One region of the Rhizobium sp. BK060 genome, then DNA from elsewhere that is predicted to be linked to it. Evidence: riboswitches for the same ligand, from Rfam matches in the RefSeq annotation. Region 1 holds a riboswitch; the other holds the start of a gene.
The links. A riboswitch is a leader RNA that binds a small molecule or an ion and turns the genes downstream of it on or off. The one in region 1 is predicted to bind FMN.

Region 1 (7,403 bases):
CAGCTCTCCATCGCGGAGAACGTCTTCATCGGTCGCTGGCCTATGAAGAACGGCGTGGTCGACCGTCAGCAGATGGTTCGTCGCGCCCAGGAGCAGCTCGCCCGACTGAACCTGCACATACCAGCGATGCGGAAGGTCGCCGGCCTTTCGACCGCAAATCAGCAGCTCATCGAGATCGCCAAGGCGCTGGCTTTGAACGCCAAGCTCCTCATCCTCGATGAGCCGACCGCGGCCCTCGGTGGCGCGGAGACCGAAGCACTTTTCGAACAGGTCCGGAAGCTTCGTTCCGAGGGGGTCGGCATCATCTACATCTCTCACCGCATGGAAGAGATCAAGCAGATCACCGATCGGATCGTCGTGCTTCGCGACGGCGAGCGTGTGCAGGAATTCGCTGACAGCTCGACGCCCGTGCGCACGATCGTCGAGAGCATGGTCGGGCGCTCGCTCGACCGCATGTTTCCGACACTGCCCGATCCAACGGATCGCCCGGTCCTTCAGGTGTCCGGTCTCAGCTCTTTGGACAACTCGTTCCGTGACATCACCTTCGACGTCAAGGCAGGCGAGATCCTCGGAATTGCCGGATTGGTCGGTGCCGGTCGCACAGAGCTTGTCCGCGCGATTTCGGGCGCCGATCCGATCGGCGCGGGTTCGATCAAGCTGGAAGGCGAGGAGCTTCGACTGCGCGATCCTGCCGACGCGATCGCCAAGGGCATCGTCATGGTTCCCGAAGACCGCAAGGAGCAGGGCTTGGTCGTCGGGCACCGTATCGGGGAAAACATCATCTATGCCAACCTCGACAAGCTGGGCGGGCGTTGGATCACACCGCGCGTCAAGCGCTCGTTCGCGCAAAAGGCGGTGGCCAAGTTCGGCGTCAAGGGTCGTGCGGAGCAGTATGCCTCCGATTTGTCCGGCGGCAACCAGCAGAAGGTCGTGATCGCCAAGTGGCTGATGCGCGATCCCAAGGTGGTTGTGCTCGACGAACCCACCCGCGGCATCGACGTCGGCGCCCGCGCCGGCATCTACGACATCATCGTCAACCTCGCCAAGCAGGGCGTTGCGGTCATCGTCGTAAGCTCCGACCTCGAGGAAGTTCTCGGCGTCTCAAATCGCATTCTCGTTCTTGCCCAGGGCAAGCAGGCAGGAATTCTCAATCGTGACGAGGCAAACGACGTCTCTGTCATGGAGCTAGCTACGATCTAAACAGACAGAGAAAGGAAGAGCGGTGTCCGACATCACTCTCAACGCCCCGAAGCTTTTCGATCTCAGCGGCCAGGTTGCCATCGTGACCGGTGCTGGGAGCGGGATTGGGCAGCGCATTGCCATCGGCCTAGCACAGTGCGGCGCCGACGTCGCACTGCTCGACCGTCGCACCGACGACGGATTGGCCACAACCGCCAAGCACATCCAGGCCGCCGGCCGTCGTTTTCTTAAGATCGCAGCCGACGTCACCAGCAAGTCTTCCCTGGGAGACGCGGTGGCTCGCACAGAGGCTGAGCTAGGCGCACTGACACTTGCCGTTAACGCCGCGGGCATTGCCAACGCCAGCCCCGCAGAGGAGATGGAGGAGGACCAGTATCAGGCGTTGATGGACATCAATCTGAAAGGGGTCTTCCTTTCCTGCCAGGCCGAGGCTCGCGCTATGTTGAAAAACGGGCGCGGCGCCATCGTCAACATCGCTTCCATGTCCGGCGTGATCGTCAATCGGGGACTGAGCCAGGCGCATTACAACGCCTCCAAGGCCGGCGTGATCCACATGTCGAAATCCTTGGCGATGGAATGGGTCGACCGCGGCATCCGCGTCAACACTATCTCGCCCGGATACACCGCGACGCCGATGAACACGCGTCCGGAGATGATCCATCAGACCAAGCTCTTCGAAGAGCAGACGCCAATGCAGCGCATGGCAACGGTCGACGAAATGGTCGGCCCGGCCGTGTTCCTGCTGTCGAATGCGGCAAGCTTTGTGACGGGCGTTGATCTGCTTGTCGACGGCGGTTTCTGCTGCTGGTGATGCGATGAGAAAGCTGATTGCCGGCAACTGGAAAATGAACGGTCTCGCTTCCTCCCTGGCTGAGATCGAGGCGCTGAAGGGGCTAACGGGCGAGGCGACGTGCGATATCGTCGTCTGCCCGCCCTTCACGCTGATAGAAAAGGCCGCCGAACGCGCAAAGGGTTCTGTCGTCATTATTGGCGCCCAGGACTGCCATCCGCAGATATCAGGCGCCTACACCGGAGACGTATCAGCGGAAATGCTCGTCGATGCGGGTGCGCGCTTCGTCATTCTCGGTCATTGCGAACGTCGCGTATTCCATTGCGAGAGTGATGCCGTCGTTTCGACCAAGGTCGCCGCCGCTCATGAGGCCGGACTGACCGCAATCATTTGTGTGGGCGAGACCCGCAGTGAACGCGATGACGGCAAGGCGATCGAAGTCGTCGGTGGACAGCTACGCGGTTCAATTCCAGCGGGTGCCACCAGTTCGAACGTGGCCATCGCATATGAACCGGTCTGGGCTATCGGAACTGGTCTGGTCCCGACCATAGATCAGATCGAGGAGATCCATTCTTCGATAAGACAAATGCTCGAAGAGCGGCTTGGCCTAGACGGGCGCAGGGTCAGGATTCTCTACGGTGGCTCCGTGAAGGCCTCGAATGCCGCCGACATCTTCGGGGCGGCAAATGTGGATGGAGCCTTGGTCGGAGGCGCATCGCTGAAGGCTCTAGAGTTTGCCGGGATCATTTCTGCAGCCGCTTGAAAAGGGGCATGACGCACTTGGGTTGCTTTGCGGCCGCCCGATATCGTCAGGCACCGCGAAAGGAAGAAACTATGAAACGCTTCGAAAACAAGACCGTCGTTATCACCGGAGGCAGTCGCGGCATCGGCGCTGGGATCGCCAAGCGCTTCGCAAGGGAAGGGGCCAATCTAGTGGTCTCCGCCAATGAAGAGACGGTCCATGCAGTCTCCGAGCAGATCAAGGTGGATGGCGGCAATGCCATTTCCTTCGTTGGAGACGTCACTGACAAGACCAGCGTCAAGGCACTCTATGACGCGGCGGAGAAGGCTTTCGGTACCGTCGACGTGTCGATCCAGAACGCCGGGGTCATCACCATCGCCCGCATCGAGGACATGACGGAAGGCGAGTGGGACAAAGTCATGGCGGTCAACACAAAGGGCGTATTCTTGTGCGCGCAAGAAGCAATTCTGCGCATGCGTAAGCATGGACGCGGCGGCCGCATCATCAACACCGCCTCCGGCCAAGCGCGCGACGGCTTCATTTATACGCCACACTACGCCGCATCGAAGATGGGCGTCGTCGGCATTACCCAGAGCCTCGCAAAGGAAGTCGCGACCGAAGGTATCACCGTCAACGCGTTCTGCCCTGGCATCATCGAGACTGACATGTGGGCCTATAACGACCAGGCGTGGGGCAAGCTCCTGGGCAACTATGGCCCTGGGGAGCTGATGAAGGAGTGGGTCGAAGGTATTCCGATGAAGCGGGCCGGATCTGGCGAGGACGTCGCCGGTCTGGTCACCTTCCTTGCCAGCGACGACGCCGCCTACATCACCGGCCAAACCATCAATGTCGATGGCGGTTTGATCATGTCGTAACTTCATTCGACAATGGGGAACGGTGCGTTCACCAGGAGAACCGGGTTCCCGATGGTTGAACTGCTGGAAGCCTCTTGCAGAACCAGGCACCGATTGCTTATGTTAAAGACGTTCTCAGGGCGGGGTGAAAATCCCCACCGGCGGTATCGAGGCAACTCGGAGCCCGCGAGCGCCTTCGCTAAAACGAAGGGTCAGCAGATCCGGTGAGATGCCGGAGCCGACGGTCATAGTCCGGATGGAAGAGAGCAACGCAGCGGAACCGCGTGATGAGCGGCGTTTCCTATGCTTGTTCGCCCAAGGGAAAAACGGTGGCTCTAACAGGCCATGCTCGCCGCTAAAAGCGGCTAACCCTTGAAAGGCAAAAGGATGGCAATTTCCAAGATCGACGAGGCGGTGGCCGCAATTACACGTGGCGAGATCGTGGTCGTCGTCGATGATCGCGACCGGGAAAATGAAGGCGATTTGGTGATCGCTTCGCAAGCAGTTACGCCGGAATCGATCGCGTTCATGATGAACTACGCCCGCGGCCTTATCTGCGTCGCGATGGAAGGCGAGAGGCTCGATGAACTCGACATTCCATTGATGGTGCCGCGCAATACCGAAGTTCTCAAGACTGCATTCACCGTCTCGGTGGACTACATCCCTGAAACGACGACAGGCATATCCGCTGCCGATCGCGCTGCAACCGTGCGAGCTCTTGTCACGGACGGCTCACGTCCAGAGGATTTTGCACGGCCGGGGCATATCTTCCCGCTTAGAGCCCATCCGCATGGCGTCCTTTCCCGCCCCGGGCACACGGAAGCGGCCGTTGACCTTGCAAGGCTTGCGGGCCTGTTTCCATCAGGTGTGATTTGCGAGGTTGCCAACGACGACGGAACAATGGCTCGATTGCCAGAGCTTGAAGCGTTTGCCGAACGGCACGGTCTTCATCTGATTACGATCGAAGACCTCATCGCATACAGGGCCGAGAGCCTACCCGTCAAGGCAGCCTGATCGACCCTGCGGAGTGCCAGCTGGTACTCGTGGCCTCAGCATGGTGGCGCGCCGGAGGCGAAGCAGTTCTTCTCGCGCCACCAACAAAACGTTCGCAGTCGAGTAAGCGTGTTTCCGGTCTGGCAAGGGTACAGCCCAACGCAAACGTGAAGGATGTCGCGAACGTCCCGAGGCCAAGACCAGCGATTTCGGCAGCGCAGCACATTAACATTCTATCTGCAAACTCTTGCAGTTGCTTATGGAGTCTTCGCCCGCTGAGCGTAGGATCGTCCGGTTTTCACGTCCTTTTATGCCATATCCTTGCGGAGCCGCAACCGGCCCTCTATGCGGATGCCTATCCGGCCGCGGCCGAGGCGAACCAGCCGTATCGGAAGCTGCTTTTCGTCCAACCGGCGACGCAGAAGAAGCAGCCGCGTTTCCAGGTTGTCCTTGAACTCCGGCAGCTTCAGTGCCGCATCGAGCCGGATCTCGCGGTTGGTGAATTCGAGCGTGCCGTTTGCCAGATGCTGTTCGAGCATGGAGACAAGAAGCCGGCCCGCGATTCCCTTGATAACATAGTCGCCGTCGACGAAAACGCTGTCGTCAAAGCTGTGATGAACGACCCGAATCATCTGTTCCGAAGCCGAGTGTTCGGCCGGAGCGACCCGGTGAGAGCCGGTCTTCAGTGGGAGCTTTTCGCCCAGCGCCAGAGCCACCGCCGCTTGTCTGGCGACGATGAAAGCGCGACCTCGTCCTCGGCGGTGAAAGCCCGCCGTTCCGCGCTTTCGAGAAAGAGAACGCCGCGAACCGTGCCTCCGGCGACAAGCGGCAACGGCAATCTGGCTCATCGCATCCGGCATGCCTGGGAGGCCGGCCCGCCCAAATTGGTATCCAACGGCAAGGGCTCTCAGTCACGACGTCATCGCTGAAGCCGGTTCCTTCGCTCCAACAGGAGCTCGTGCTCGACCAGCCGCTTACCTGCGGCACTGAGGCCTGTTTCGCCGACCATTTCCTCGGTTATGCCGAGCGCCTTGAATTTCCGGCCCTGATCGGTCGCAAGGGCAGCGTGCTCGCGCCTGTAAAGCTGCAAGAGGCTGCTCCATTCGGCGTAAGTGAAGTCTCTCCGGGCGATCATGATAAGTGCCTCTCTGTCCAGATCTACGATAGCACGATTTCTCTTTTGAAGGCAGTGCACAGCCTATCATCGAATAGGTGCTCAATTACCGCCCTCTAGGCTCCAGCGGTCGCGGCAAACCGAGGGCGATGGGCACAGCTCATGTCGTTGCAGTTGTCGAAGAGGACGACCTGACCCCTGGTCGCAGCGAAGAACCGCAGTGTAGGTTCCTCAAACAAAGCGCCGTCGTCAAGAGGCGGCAAGCACTCGAACGAGTACGACGTAAAATGCCACAATTCGATCGCTTTGGTAGCATGGCAGTGGAATGTCGTAAGGCGACATTCCACGAGGGCGGCTTCGCCGTCGCTCATTATGGCGATCTGGGAAAGCTAGGGGAGACCAGCGAGTTCTATTGAGCTTTGATCCGCGCCTCGATTAATCTCAATTCGAAGCGGTGATAGCGTTGCCGCGCAAAATATCCGTTCAACTCCTGCAGAGCCAGCGACGTAGGTTCGCCTCGAAGCGATGCACCTGAAATCCGCGCTTCTTGGGCCGCGATTTCGATGTCATCATGTTTCAGGTATTTTCGCGCTAGCGCCAAGTCGGCTTGTAATTGATCATTCTCTGAAGAGACAGTCTCTTGGGGCGCCGCAGCTTGCAAGGCGGAGCCTGCGTATGTCTCGTTTGCAGCAGGAATTCTGGTCATTGGAATACCCTGAATAGCTTGGCGATTTTTGTTGATGGGTTTGTACAGCACCGTTTCCACCGGAACATAGCCGAAGTGCTTTCCAAGTTCGCCGGACAGAACACCACGGTCCGTGATGCCTTGCCTGACCAACTTCACCAACAGCTGCGCGGCCGGGTCGGGCTGGTCACCGTCCGTGGGTGTGACCTGTCCGGTGTATCCGGCCTCCTCTAGCACGCTTTGAACAAGCGTTTCCTCTTCGTTCGTTTGGCCAGACTTCTTTTGATCGTAAGGCATGCTGCCTCCTATTCCGCGGTCCGATATGCCACTGCGTTGAGTTGGCTTATTTTCTCGAGCTTGGCTGCCTGCTGAACTGAAAGGCGGCGAGGGCAGATATGGCTCGATGAACGATCTGGGCCGAGCCGATCGCGTTGTTGCCAGCAACATGGCTGCAATGGGCCTGTACGATACGCTCGATTTCGTCCAATCTCAGGGCCATGATGCTGTCGCCAGCCGCAGCGGATTTTTTCGACCCAAATCTCAGGTACGACGACAGTTGTTGAAGGACTGCAATGCGCTCGTCTACATTCATCCCAGTAATTTTGGGTAGATCATCCATCGTGTTGTCTCCAGCTTCGGCAGGGAGATGTCCGATGGGCGATCCAGATGAAATGCTTTGAATTATCCGTCGGGTACAGACCCATATTCATAAGTGGCGTTGATCCAGTAGCAATACAATGGAGGGTGCCAGAAATACGCCGCCGGGCCGGGCCAACTTACCTTTTGCAAAATTCACCACGGAGGACGCCTTACGTTCGGGCGCGGGCGACTCTACTTGCAAAGATCCAGTATCGCCGCCTCTGCGTATGGCGCAAAAGGGTTACTGTTGCCAGCAGAGGCTTCGGCGATAAGGAAATACTCAGCCTGGGCCCGAGGGCGAGTTTGAATTTGCCGGTAAGAACTGCAGCCGAACGGGCGAGGCCAGATAAAGGACATAGCGCTCGGCAGCATCCGCCAGCGCCAGC
Region 2 (7,403 bases), on a different contig from region 1:
TCCCGAAGAAGCCTAGCCAACATCGCGTTGCGCTGGCTATAAGGTGGTTCCCGCGGGCCGCAAGGTCCAACAACACACGCATTATCCGAGACATCATCATGAAGACACGCGAGGAACGGCAGGCACAGCGGGCTAGTATGCCGCGCACACAGTTGAGCACGCACCATATGGAAAATGCACGGCTGCTGCCTGATCGGAGCGAATTGCTCTACCGTATCCCGAACGGCGGCATCGGCGTCGAAGTTGGAGCTGCCTTTGGGGAGTATACGGCGGAAATCCTTGAGAAGAATCGGCCTGCACAGCTTTACCTGATCGATCCTTGGAGCATGGACCGCTACAGTTCGGGGCTCGATCAAATCCACAATCAGTTCAAAGACCAGATAGAGAGTGGCCAATTGCACCTGATGCAGGGCACATCGCTCGAAAAGCTCGCCGAATTCGAAGATGACTTTCTCGACTGGGCTTACATCGACACCGATCATTCCTTCGGGCTCACCTGGCAGGAACTCCTGCTGTGCGAGAAGAAAGTGAAACGAACGGGAAGAATCGCCGGGCATGACTTTTGCACCGGCAATGCCGTTAAGCCGATCGTCTACGGCGTCGTCGAAGCGGTCACCAAGTTCTGCAAGGACTATGGCTGGCAATTCGAGTTCCTGACGGTCGAATCGCACGCTCACTTTTCCTATTGCCTGAAGCGCCTCTGAGCCGCTTCAGGCCTTTCCTGCGTATTGCTCGTCGCTGACCTGTCCCATCCAGTCGGCGGCGCTGCCGTCCAGCGCTTCATGGATCGCGATGTGGGTCATTGCGGTATCGGGTCCGGCGCCATGCCAGTGCTTTTCGCCCGGCGCGAACCAGACCGTGTCGCCGGCGCAAATTTCACGAAGGGGGCCGCCCTCGCTCTGCGCCAGCCCCTTGCCTGCGGTGACGATCAGGGTCTGCCCCAACGGGTGCGTATGCCAGGCGGTTCGAGCGCCCGGTTCGAACGTGACGCTGACCACCCTCACCCTTGCCGGGGTTGGCGCGTCCATCAGTGGGTCCTGACGGACCGACCCCGTGAAATATTCTTTCGGCGCCTTCATAGAGGGCCGCGATCCGCAGGGTTTGATCTCCATCGACGTTTCCTTTTCGAGCATGACGATCTGTCCAGGCGACCGTAAGCCAAGCGGCTTCATTGTCCAAGCGACGCATTGCTCGGTCCCAGGCTGCGTGGCCCTGACCACAGCGCCTTGTCACCAATCGGAGACAGGAGCGAATCCGACGATAACCGCGGATAGCAGAGCGCGCTCCGAATCGTGGCGTTCATGTCGCTCCGCAGAAGAAATGGCGGCGCTCCGGCGATGCCGCCCTATCTCAGCTGCAGGCGCTTGCTCCTTGCCTGGGCGACTGCTAGGGCGAGGCATTTCATCACGCGGAGGATTTCCATGAAACAGCATTCTTTCGGCCACCTGCCCCATACCGTCACGAATATCGGCTTCGGCGCATGGCAGATCGGCGGCGCCTGGGGCGATGTCAGCGAAGCCGACGGCCGCGACGCCCTGAATGCGGCGCTCGACGCCGGCATGACCTTCATCGACACCGCCGACGTCTATGGCGACGGCCGATCGGAAAAGATCATTGCCGACGTTCTTGCGAGCCGTGGCGGCGAACGGCCGATGGTTGCGACCAAGGCAGGGCGCCGGCTGAACCCGCATGTCGCCGATGGCTACACCAAGGCCAACCTCGAAGGCTTCATCGATCGCAGTCTCAAGAATCTGCGCGTCGACGGCCTCGACCTCGTGCAGTTGCACTGCCCTCCGACAGAAGTGCTTTATCGCCCGGAGGTCTTCGAAGCCCTGAATGAGCTGCAGAAGGCCGGCAAGATCATGGGCTACGGCGTCAGCGTCGAGAAGGTCGAGGAAGCGCTGAAGGCGATCGAGTATCCTGGCGTCGTCAGCATCCAGATCATCTATAACATCTTCCGTCAGCGGCCCGATCACCTGTTTTTCCAGGAGGCGCGGCGGAAGAACATCGCCGTCATCGCCCGCGTGCCGCTTGCAAGTGGTCTGCTCTCCGGAAAGATCACCCGCGATACGAAGTTTGCGAGCGACGATCACCGCAATTTCAATCGTCACGGCGAGGCATTCGATGTCGGTGAGACGTTCGCTGGCGTTCCCTTCGAGGTCGGCCTGCAGGCGGTGGAGGAAGTGCGCAAGCTCGTTCCCGCTGGCGCGACGATGGCGGCCTTCGCGCTGCGTTGGATCCTGATGAGCGATGCAGTCACCGTCGTCATTCCGGGTGCACGCAATGCCGAACAGGCACGCGCCAACGCGGCGGCGGCAAGTCTCGCGCCGCTCTCGCATGAGGTGATGGACGCCACACGCGAGATCTACGAGCGCCTCGTCGCTCCTTATGTCCACCAGCGCTGGTAAAGCAGCCGCAAGAAAAATGGCCGGGCGTAGACCCGGCCATTCTGTTTCATGCCAATCTCAGTTTGTGCCAACGAGATTGACCTGGAAGAACAGAGTTTCGCCCGAGGAATCATCGACGCCGTCATTGTCCGTGACCGCGTAGGCCTTGCCGGAGGCATCGAAAACGAAGCCCTCGAGCTTGTCGAGGACATAGCCATTGGTGGCGGTCTTCAGCTCCGGAAGGAAGTCGTGGGCTTCAATCTTCTTGACGACCGGCAGTTCGCCACCGAGCTTGGCGGGCTTCAGGTCCGATATCGCTACCTTGTAGAGCTTCTTCAGTCTCGCTGCGTCGCCGACAAGGTTATCGCGTTCGATGATGTAGACGCTATCGCCATGAGCGGAGATTTCGGAGAGACCAATCCAGCCCGCTTCGGATTTGTCGAGCGGATAGCGGACGGCACCCCACTCCTTGCTTTTCGGATTGTAGGAAACAAGTTTGACAAGGCCCTTCTCGTCATCCTTCCACTCGCGCTGGACGGCCATCCAGAGCGTCGCGTCGTCGCCGGAGCCGACGATCGTCACACCTTCGAAGCCGTAGCGGATTTCGTTCGCTGCCAATTCTTTGGGAAGTGAGATCTCTTCCTTGATCTCGCCTTTCGGATTGACGTGATAGAGAGCGTGCGGCACCAGCTTCTCAGTGTTGCCTTCGGACGCCAGCCAGAACCAGCCCTTTTCATCAACGGCCACACCCTCGATGTCGAGCTTCTGTGCCGGTTGGCCGTCGCGCTTTACGGTCAGCGTTTCGGTGATCACGGCCGGCTTCCTGGTTGCGTCGATCGTGTAGATCGTCGGCTGCATGCCGAGGACACTATCGCTGACGGCAAACAGCTGTCCCGACTTTTCCGGAACGGCAGCAAGACCGGAAAGCGCCGCGAAGCCGACCGGGTTGCTATCCTTCTCGGCCGCAACGATCTGCGGATAGGCCGCCTCGCCCTCGGCGAGTTCGTAGAGCATCACGTGCGACCGTGGGCCGCCGTCCTCGCCAAGATCGACTTCGTTGGCGGTCGCGAGGAGATTGCGCGTCGGTACGGCCACAGCGCCTTCAGGTGAAACGCCGGACGGAAGAATCTGGACCAGTTCAGGCTCCGCACCGGTATCCCTGTAGACGCCGACGACAGAGGCGCGCTCTGCGAGCAGGAATATGTATTTCTGGCCTCCGATCGTCGCCACTTCCAGACCTTCCGGCTCGACGCCCTTGGCGGATGAACGCTTGTCCGGATAGTGGCCGATATTGGCGACGGCACGTTCGAAGGAAGCACCGGATTCGTAGAGCACCTTGCCGGTCTTGTCGAAAATCGTGAAACCGCGCGAGCCGCCTTGATAGTCGCCTTCGTTGGCAACGACCAGGCGGTTATTGTCGAGCCACTTCACCGCGTCAGGCTCACGGGGGGTGCCCTTGAGTTCGCCGGTGAACTTCAGGGCACCATCGCGTTTGGTGTCGATGCCGGCCAGATCGACACTGCCAGCGGAGAAGTGCGTCTTCACCGTTGCAGTTGCCGCGTCAATGATGACGATTTCGTTGTTTTCCTGAAGGGTCAGGGCAATCTCGTTCTGGTCGTTGAACGAGACGAATTCTGGTTCCGGATCTTCGGGCGCAATGCCCGCAAGGCCTGTCAGCGTGACGTGCTTGATCGAGCTGCAATCGACCGTGCCGTTCTTGACTTGGAACACGGCGAGCTCGCCTGCCGGCATCTGTGGAATCTTGCCGTCGTTCACCTCTTCGTCACGCTCGTTTTCGATCGCGATCGCGCCGAGCGTCTTGTCCTTGTTGAGTGCGATCGAATCCGGCTGGCCGCCGAGATCGCAGCTGCTCTCGACCTTCTTGGTTGCAACGTCGACGATCGCAAGGCGCCCCGAGGGCTTCGCCTTGCTCTCTGACGTATTGACGGCCACCAGCGCCTTGCCGGCGGCGGACGTCACGGAGGTCGGCTCGCCGTCCATCATCAGCGCGCCCCCGGCCTTCGGCGCCTTGGCGTCTGAGATATCGACAAATCCGATCGCACCGAGCGGGCTATCGCTATAGATCAGCGTCATGCCGTCGTCGGTGGCCGTGATTATTTCCGCCGAAGTGGCCGAAAGCTTGTCTTTTCCCTCGGGCAGGTTGGATGCCACCGGAAAAGTTGCGATGCGGTTGAAAACGGGCTCTGCGGCGGCCGGAAACGCGGCCGTCGTCAGAAGCGCTGCAACGAGCACTGTCTTGCGCGATAGAGTTGTCATGAAATCCCCCATGAATTCAAACAAAGGGGTTTTGCGGGATAGGCATGACACCGGAATGACACTGCCGTCACATTCTGACTGCGCTAGCCGGTCTCCCGTTCCTTCTTCATTTCGTTCCTCATGATGAAGAGCGATGCACCAAGGATCAGCATCGCCCCCAACCACAAATAGCCGGTCGGCGCATAACCAAAGACCAACCAGCCGGCGAAAACATTGAGCGGCAGCTTGAGATCGTCGAAGGGCTGGATGTAGGCGGCATCGGCCGTTGAATAGGCAAGTGTCAAGAAATACTGGGCCATCACGGTGAGGAGGCCTGCCGCAACGAAAAGCAGGAGCGTCATACCGGAAGGGATGCTGAATCCCGCGGCGACCGCCAATCCGCCGTTGATGGGCGTCAGGAGAGCCAGCAGCCAGACGGTGATGGTTTCCGGCCGTTCGACCCCGGTAAGCTCTTGGTGATCAGCGACGAGGCACCCCAGAGAAGCGCCGAGAGGATTGGAAGGAGCGCCGCCCAACTGAAGCTGTCCGACCAGGGCTGCAGGATGATCATCGCTCCGACGAAGCCGGTGCCAGTCGCCACCCACCGTGCGAGGCCGATGTATTCACCAAGGAAGATGCGTGCGCCCATGATGATGAAGAATGGCGAAGTCATTACCAGGGCGATCGCCTGCCAGATCGGCACGGACGCAAGCCCTGCGACCCAGGTCATCACACCGAAGGCTGCCAAGGCGACACGCACGACGTGACGCCAAGGATAGCGCGTTCGCATTGCTCCAAAGCCGACGCGCCGGAGAAAGGGCAACGAGAAGACCAGCGCAAAGGCATATTGCCAGAAGGCTGCAGAGGCGGAGGGGAAGGCGAGCCTCATCGTCAGCCATTGCGTGACGACATTGAGGATCGAGAAGGCGATGCCTGCAGCGACCATCCAGGCAGCGCCGATCATTGCTCGCGAAGCAGAAAATGTAGGGGAAGTCTGATTCATGTTTTCTTTCCGAAACCAACACAAATCAGGACGCATGAGCGCGATACCGCAGCCAGGACAGAATTCGCCCTCGCCCGCTCCGCTCATTCTCTTTCATCCGGACTGTAACCGTCGGCTCCGGAATTGCACCGGATCTGCTGACCCTTTCGACACCGGCCAAAAGGCGCTCGCGGACTTGAGCCGAGGCCCTTACCGCCGGTGGGGACTTTCACCCCGCCCTGAGAACAGTATTTTCGTAAGACATACCTCGCGTGCCGACAAGTCCGCGAAATACAAAAAGGGTCCGGCCGTGGCCGAACCCTTCGAAACTTGCACCGCCGGTCTCGTTGCCCGGCCGACAAGCAAATTCATATCAGCCGTTAACGGCGTCCTTCAGGCCCTTGCCGGGCGTGAACTTCGGCACGTTGCGAGCCGGAATATCGACTTCAGCGCCGGTGGACGGGTTGCGGCCCTTCGTGGCTGCGCGATGGGAGACGGTGAAGCTACCAAAACCAGCGAGGCGAACGTCGCCCTTGCCCTTCAGTTCAGCCTGGACGACTTCGAAAACAGCATCAACTGCGGAAGCAGCGTCGGTCTTCGAGAGTCCTGCCTTTTCGGCAACTGCGGACACGAGTTCATTCTTGTTCATGTTTCCACCCCTTTCTAAATGGTTCGAAACGACTCAAATCTATAAGCTAGGCACAGAATAGAGTTCATCAGGCCCGCCGCACCCCAAAGACCCTGCAAATCAAGGAAATGCAAGCACCTGCGTGTCAATTTCACAAAAAAAGGCTGGCGAAAACACCAGCCTTTTCAGGGTTTTTAAGCAATTGGGCACGAATGTGGCAAACAAAGCTCAGTGAGCTATGGTTGCACCTGTTTCATCGAGCCCTTCGACCGTTGCAATGACCGGCGTTTCCACCGTGCCATCCCACTCGATCGCTTCCGGTCTGCGGACCAGCGCATGCTTGATCACCTCGCCCATGCGGGACACCGGGATGATCTCCATGTTGTTCTTCACGTTGTCCGGAATCTCCGCCAAATCCTTGGCGTTTTCTTCCGGGATCAGCACCTTCTTGATGCCACCGCGAAGCGCTGCGAGCAGCTTTTCCTTCAGGCCGCCGATTGGCAGAACACGACCGCGAAGAGTAATCTCACCAGTCATGGCCACATTCTTGTCGACCGGGATACCGGTCATGATCGAGACGATTGCGGTTGCCATGGCAACACCGGCCGACGGACCATCCTTCGGCGTCGCACCTTCCGGCACGTGCACGTGGATGTCGCTCTTGTCGAAGCGCGGCGGCTCGATGCCGAAATCGACAGCGCGCGAGCGGACGTAAGATGCCGCTGCGGAGATCGACTCCTTCATGACTTCCTTCAGGTTGCCGGTCACGGTCATCCGACCCTTGCCCGGCATCATGACGCCTTCGATCGTCAGCAGTTCGCCGCCGACTTCCGTCCAGGCCAGACCGGTGACCACGCCGACCTGATCTTCGCGTTCTGCTTCGCCGTGGCGGAAGCGCGGAACGCCCAGATAGTCGTCGATGTTTTCGGCCGTCACATGAACGGACTTCGTCTTGCCCTTGATGATCTCGGTCACCGCCTTGCGGGCGAGCTTCATCAATTCGCGTTCGAAGTTACGAACACCGGCTTCGCGGGTGTACTGCTGGCTGATCGCCATCAGGGCATCGTCGCTGACCGAGAATTCATTCGGCTGCAGAGCATGCTCCTTGATGGCCTTCGGCAGCAGGTGTCGCTTGGCGATCTCACGCTTT

Region 2: it holds a riboswitch for FMN, as region 1 does, so the genes downstream of both, FHT71_RS28885 (DMT family transporter) here and ribB (3,4-dihydroxy-2-butanone-4-phosphate synthase) in region 1, are expected to answer to the same signal.

The regions. Positions count from the first base shown of each region.
Region 1 covers NZ_JACHYW010000007.1:206,519-213,921, reverse strand. Annotated here, with positions in the region: gene FHT71_RS10430 (sugar ABC transporter ATP-binding protein) at 1-1,200, shown strand, start outside; gene FHT71_RS10425 (SDR family oxidoreductase) at 1,223-2,011, shown strand; gene tpiA (triose-phosphate isomerase) at 2,016-2,753, shown strand; gene FHT71_RS10415 (glucose 1-dehydrogenase) at 2,825-3,607, shown strand; FMN riboswitch at 3,714-3,858, shown strand; gene ribB (3,4-dihydroxy-2-butanone-4-phosphate synthase) at 3,974-4,600, shown strand; gene FHT71_RS10405 (hypothetical protein) at 4,888-5,295, opposite strand; gene FHT71_RS10400 (hypothetical protein) at 5,499-5,714, opposite strand; gene FHT71_RS10395 (hypothetical protein) at 6,103-6,675, opposite strand; gene FHT71_RS10390 (hypothetical protein) at 6,722-6,997, opposite strand; gene FHT71_RS10385 (hypothetical protein) at 7,298-7,403, opposite strand, start outside.
Region 2 covers NZ_JACHYW010000040.1:14,650-22,052, reverse strand. Annotated here, with positions in the region: gene FHT71_RS28905 (class I SAM-dependent methyltransferase) at 99-704, shown strand; gene FHT71_RS28900 (cupin domain-containing protein) at 711-1,112, opposite strand; gene FHT71_RS28895 (aldo/keto reductase) at 1,422-2,408, shown strand; gene FHT71_RS28890 (esterase-like activity of phytase family protein) at 2,466-4,676, opposite strand; partial or broken gene FHT71_RS28885 (DMT family transporter) at 4,748-5,646, opposite strand; FMN riboswitch at 5,728-5,876, opposite strand; gene hupB (DNA-binding protein HupB) at 5,999-6,274, opposite strand; gene lon (endopeptidase La) at 6,482-7,403, opposite strand, start outside.